Regions from separate parts of the Halobacillus sp. H74 genome, predicted to be linked through region 1. Evidence: riboswitches for the same ligand, from Rfam matches in the RefSeq annotation. Region 1 holds a riboswitch; the other holds the start of a gene.
The links. A riboswitch is a leader RNA that binds a small molecule or an ion and turns the genes downstream of it on or off. The one in region 1 is predicted to bind cobalamin.

Region 1 (3,214 bases):
TGCTAGTACCTCCCGGGTCTCCTATATAGTCGTTTTATGTAAAGGAAAAGTTACACTATCTATCTTAATATGTGTAAAAGAAAAAGGGAACCTGCCTCTCCTGATGAAAAAGACTCAGTTCACCTAAAACAAGCGGGTGCTCGGTAGTTTGCTTTCTGAGAAGGCTGAGGCCGTGTCCCCTGAAAGCGAAGTATGTTGAGGCTACTGAAGAACTGCAACTTTCTTAGTTTTGCATCACAGAAAGGCCGGGCAGTACGATTTTATCGTTCAACTCGGGTTCTTTATTTCGATGAAACATTTATAAGTCAAAGAAAATCACTCTTTTTAGATAGGCAGCGTTGCTTCCACGAGGAGCGTTCGGTGGTGACGCCTGCGGGAACAGCGCGAGCCGAAGATCCACTTGGTCAAGTGATCTTCTTGACCAAGTTAGCTGAGGCCGTGCCCGCGGCAAGCATCCACCGACAAGCGATTCGTGAGAAGCAACAACAAACTTTAACAGTTCCTCTAGATTGAAAAGGGTTTTTCAGTGGCCTCAAGTATGTTGCCCGAGCGGCGTAAGCATTTATTGTTTCATAAAGAAAACCCGAACGAAATTTCGTTCGGGTTTCTAGCGGGAAAATTCTTTTGTCCCAGCCTTGTTTCCTATAAAATAATTTAAGATGCTTTTGATATCTCATTCCTTTTTAGGTAACGATAGAACAATGTGCCAAGGACCGGAGACAGAATAAATATGAATGCGGTATTGGAAATGGCATGATTGATATCCATTGGTAAGCCACTTAAATAATACGCCCAAAATGATTGTCCTGCTGCACGCATCGTCAAGGAAAGGACAACTCCATAAAAGAGACCACTGAAAAAACCAAAGATTGACAAGCCCCATACAGGAAGTCTGCCCCAATACTTACCCAGCATTCCTGCTGAAATTCCGATCAGAGCCCAAGCAACAATCTGCCAAATCGTCCAAAACCCCATGCCTAATACCATGTTGGAAACAATCGTCGTCAGTAAGGCAATCATGATTCCGGCAGCAGGTCCGAGCCAAAAGCCGGCAATGATGATAATAGCTGTGACAGGCTGGACATTCGGTATATTTGCCAGCGCCATTCTGCCTGCAACGGCAATGGATGCAAGCATGGCTATCAGTGTCAGTTTATAAGTGTTCATTCCTCATCATTCCCACGATTGGTAGTCAAAAACGATTTCGTCTCCTTCTTCAACTTCGTACTCATTCGCACCTACAGTCGCATCTTCCCCATTGATGGTATATATCCAAGCCATTTTTTCTTTGTCATCCCCTGCAATTCCTTCAATGCTGTTGATGTAACCTTCCGTCTGTTCAACCTCAAAGTTATCTTCCATCACTTCCATCAAGGTCGTACCTTCTTCTACAGTAATTTCTTCTTCAGCTAACATTTCTTCACCCTTATTTTTAGAAACATCGACTTGGAGTGTTACCTCCTGTGCCTCTTCTTGAGTAGCATTCGCTTCGTCCCCTTCTTCTTGTGCTCCACATCCTGCAAGCATTCCTACAGCCAATACGAACGCCAATAACATCGAATAAAGTTTATTCATTTACTACCTCTCCCTTTTACTATTACGTTTCATCGCTTTGATTAGAAAAGAGATCAGACAACCAACGTCAAGTATGTATAGAAAACGAATACCGAATCCTCTCATATGTCCAACAAAAAAAGCTCGCCCTTAATAATAAAGGACAAGCTTAAGACAAACCAGATAGGTTACATAGAACGTTTTTCTAATACCGATCGGTTGTCTCAAATGCTCAATCCCCGAAGCTTTGAAACAATGGATCAGGCAGGTCTACTGACTTGTGTCTCTTTCTACTCAGGACCCTTCCCATGCGAATGCACAGTGGATATTCCTTTTCGTCTACACTTACAGTTGCGAGGACAGTTCTGGTATTCCACCAGATTCCCTATTAGGTCTATTACAGACACCTGATTCCTCTTCATATGAAGTTCCAATCATAGAATACATGATGAGTCATAATTTAGCAACTTATTCAATTATCATTCCCTTTAGGAATACGGAAGGAAAATGTCGTACCTTCCCCTAATTTACTGTGCACACTGATCGTGCCGCCATGCGCTTCAACAATATTTTTCGCAATCGCCAGGCCAAGCCCAGTGCCTTTTTTATAATTCTTGTTCTCTCTCTTCCTGGATTTATCCGCTTTGTAAAAACGTTCAAAAACAAAAGGAAGATCTTCTTCAGCGATTCCTAATCCTGAGTCGCGGACCGAAGCCGTCCATTCTTCCATACCATCCTCGATTGCTACCCGGACCTCCCCTTCACTATCGGTATGGCGGATCGCATTATCTATTAAATTCGTGAACACTTGTTCAATCCGGTCTGGATCAAAAGACAAGTGATGTAATGAATCCTCCACTGACGATTTCAGCACGATGTTCTTGTCATTGGCAAGACCCTGGAACTTACGGATGATCCTCTGCATATAAGGACTAATCTCAGTTGATTCTATTGACAATTGGATATGACCAGCTTCCATCCGAGCCAAATCCAGCAGTTCATTGACCAACCGTCCGATACGGAGTGATTCGTCGTGAATGATTTGAGCTAGTTCGTTTTTATCCTCTTTACTCTCCGCTATGTCATCTACAATCGCTTCACTATAGCCCTGAAGCATTGAAATCGGTGTACGCAATTCATGAGATACATTAGCAATGAAATCTTTGCGCAATTTATTCAAACGTCTTTCCTCTGTCATATCCCTTAACACTGCAACAGCGCCACGAACTTTATGTTTATCATATAAAGGTGTCATGATAATCACCCATGAACGACCTTGGAGGGCTACTTCTGTCATTGATTCATGTTCTTCAGATATGACACTATTGAACAGCTCTCTTAATGGTTCTGGTAATGGAATCCGTTCTGGAACCGATGATACACCATTTTTTTCGAACTCATAAGCTTCCAAGTACTGCTGTGCAGGAGGGTTTGAAATCAGGACATCTCCTTGTCGATTCAGGGTAATGACTCCATCCGCCATCGACCTTAAAATCCCTGATAATTGCTCTTTTTCCTGATTCAAAGCGTTAATGTGGAATTTTAATTCTCTTCCCATTCTGTTGAAAGCCATGGCAAGTTCCCCGATTTCATCATGGGTGCGAATAGGGATTTTCGTGTTGAATTCCCCTTTTGCTAAATCTAATGCCCCTTCCCGCAT
Region 2 (3,214 bases), on a different contig from region 1:
GAGCCCCTCACGATTCAGGCTGTTTTCCAGGGCTAATACTCCTTGAATTTCATGAGCTTTGACGGTGTATTCGAGCACTGTATCCATTTTCAGCGGTTGTTTTCCTTCTGCTATCCTTTTTCGGCTGATGTAATCGGAAATCGCTAAAATTCCTCCCAAGTTGTCAGAAGGATGTCCCCACTCTGCAGCCAGCCATGTATCATTGTAATCGAGCCAGCGAATCATACATCCAATATTGAATGCCGCATGGATGGGGTCCAATTCGTAAGACGTACCAGGTACTCGGGAACCATTCGGAACAATGGTGCCAGGAATGATAGGCCCTAAATGCTTGGTACACTCAGGATATCGAAGGGCTAAAAAACCACAGCCTAACGTATCCATCAATACGTATTGTGCCGTCTCTAAAGCTTCATGGTTGCTGATTTTTCCATCAACGGCATATTCTGCGATTTGATCTAAAACATGATCGGTCTTCTGTCTCTCGTTTATTTTCACTTCTGTCATCTCCATCTCCACCTTTATTAAATATGTAATGATTACTTAATTGATAGCCGGGGCAAACCCGGCAGTTTACTTCTAAGGGTGCAGACCGCGGGGGCCGGTATAGAGAACTCTTGGTCTGAACAGTTTGTTGTTTGCATATTGCTCTGACACATGTGAGCACAACCCCAGTGTTCGTGCAGCAAAGAAAATAGGTGTGTACAATTCAATTGGGATACCTAACAAATAGTAGACTGGTGCGGCATAATAATCCAAGTTCGGATATAGACCTTTTTCTTGTTTCATCAGGTCTTCTCCTGCTTCGCACATTTCAAAAAGGTCTTCTCGATTTCTATCTTTAGACAGTTCACGTAGTGCCTCTTTCATCAAGGAGGCTCTGGGGTCCATCTTCTTCATGTAAACCCTGTGTCCGAAGCCCATGATTTTTTCTTTGTTTTTAAGTTTTTCATAGAGGAGGCGCCGGAACCCGTCTATCGTTTCACCTTCTATCAGCATGTGCATGACCGCCTCATTTGCTCCCCCGTGGAGGTTTCCTTTCAAAGAAGCTACTGCTCCGGTCAGTGCGCCGTATATGTCAGCATTTGTCGAAGCTATTACGCGTGCCGCAAAGGTTGAATTCGGCATTTCATGTTCACTATATACCATCAAAGATTGATCAAAACAGGCTGCTTCTGAAGGGGTCGGTTCATTACCTGTAATCATGTACAAGAAATTCGCACTATAGGGCAGCTTCTGTTTTGGTTCTATAACCGCTTCCTCTTGAAGAATGTGGTAGCTATTAGCAACGATGTTAGGGATTTTTGCTAGAAGTCTTCGTGACGTTTGGTCTATCTCGACTTCATGGCGTTCATCTAAGTTTTTCTCGTAACCTGCGAGTGCTGATATTCCTGTACGTAAGGCATCCATTGGATGTGTTTCTTTAGGTAATTTACTGAAAAGGGAAAAGAAATCCTCAGGGAGGTCATATTCTTTTTTCAAACCCTCTTCAATTGAGGAGCGTTCTTCATCATCAGGAAGCTCACCTCGTAATAAGAGCTGGATTAAATCGAGATAATGCTTGCTTTTGGTAAGTTCAATCAGTTCATATCCACGAAGGATGATTTCTTCAGCATCAACATCCAAATAAGACAACTTTGTCTCTGTTGCAATCACACCATTTAATCCGGGATTGTAAGTCGTTTGCTCATGCATATAGATCCTCCTAGTATTTTAGTAAACGCTTTCAAAAAAGTGTTCATGCTCTTGAAGGCACCGGTCGTTTTCCGGTGATTTCTTCATGGACAATGAAGAAGGCTTCCTCAAGGTTCTCAAGCTCCTGAATTCGACCTTCTTGCTTGATGATTTCTTCTTTTATTTTTTTGTAGATAGCTTCCAGTGGGCAGGGGACAGAAGAAAACAGGTGGTTCATGATATAAGATTTGAACAAATTTACGGTAAACTCAGTTGAATCCGTCAAATAAAGCACCTCTAGTCAAATGAAAATCAAGACAATAAAAAAACAACTTCCAGAGAAGTTGTTAAGTTGAGATTGCAGCTATCCAGAGAGAGGAGGGAATCATTAATCTACACACCTGTCCATACTCTCTAACTCGCACTTAACACCTCCTATCCTCGTAGGTATGGATGTTCGCTGAGACAGGCAGGTCTCCTGGCTTATGATCATCACTCCCTGGTCCCTTCCCATTCTCGTTTTTAACTAGAACAGTGGTATACCAGTTCGCTCCCAAATACAGTTGCGGGACAGCATCGGATTATCACCGATTTCCCTTTTAAGCAAATAAGCTGAATGCTTACCTGCACCTGAATCAAAAACATATTCAGTTTTGACTTTTTAAATATAACAAAGATTTAGAAAATAAACAATTTTTTCTGAAGGGTAGGATGACGATATATTTGATTTGAAAATAAGTTCCAATAATCGCGTTTTTGGGTGATATCAAGTATAACAACTTCAACAAGGAGTTGTTTTTTTATGCTAAAGAAAGTCTTTACCAAGCGAAATAAGAGGTTACTATATTTTCAATCAGCTTTTCAATTGCTCATTGAACCGTTGAGAAGCTCTTTTGAAATTGGGAAATTTCCCTTAGAGAATTGATAGAAAAGTCCCTTGTATAGTATTGACATTGAGAATCGTTTGCAATAATATAGTGACAGATGAAAATGATTCTCAATATCAAACAGGAGGGATACATATGCTGAGTACCCGATTACATAAAAAATGGGCACTTCTAATATTTGTTTTATTTATGGCAACACTTCTTTCAGCTTGCGGATCTGAAGGAGCTTCTTCAGAAAGTGATTCGGCAGAGGGAGGAAATGATTCTTCCAGTGAAGAGTCGGATACAAGAGAAATTGAACATGCAATGGGAACGACAACGATTGAGGGAACTCCAGAAAAAGTGGTGACTCTTTATCAAGGAGCAACGGATACAGCGACTGCATTTGATGTGGACCCTGTAGGAATCGTTGAATCATGGGTAGAGAAGCCAATTTATAAGTACCTTCGTGATGACCTTGAAGGAACTACGTTGGTAGGGGAAGAAACTCAACCAAATCTGGAAGAAATTGCAGCGCTTGAACCTGATGTCATTTTTGCATCAAAACTGCGTCATGAAGAAATTTATGAGAAACTAAAAAAAATAGCTCCTACTGTTGCTATTGATCAAGTCTATGAATTTAAAGAAACGGTAAATTTAATGGGCGAAACATT

Region 2: another riboswitch for cobalamin. It lies ahead of ACTWPX_RS07400 (hypothetical protein); the one in region 1 lies ahead of ACTWPX_RS05360 (DUF4430 domain-containing protein).

The regions. Positions count from the first base shown of each region.
Region 1 is NZ_JBQQCI010000002.1:415,064-418,277, forward strand. It holds gene ACTWPX_RS05350 (hypothetical protein) at 361-513, shown strand; gene ACTWPX_RS05355 (ECF transporter S component) at 655-1,167, opposite strand; gene ACTWPX_RS05360 (DUF4430 domain-containing protein) at 1,174-1,575, opposite strand; cobalamin riboswitch at 1,801-1,980, opposite strand; gene ACTWPX_RS05365 (ATP-binding protein) at 2,027-3,214, opposite strand, start outside.
Region 2 is NZ_JBQQCI010000003.1:192,008-195,221, forward strand. It holds gene ACTWPX_RS07390 (bifunctional 2-methylcitrate dehydratase/aconitate hydratase) at 1-507, opposite strand, end outside; gene mmgD (citrate synthase) at 580-1,695, opposite strand; gene ACTWPX_RS07400 (hypothetical protein) at 1,739-1,960, opposite strand; cobalamin riboswitch at 2,126-2,323, opposite strand; gene ACTWPX_RS07405 (ABC transporter substrate-binding protein) at 2,697-3,214, shown strand, end outside.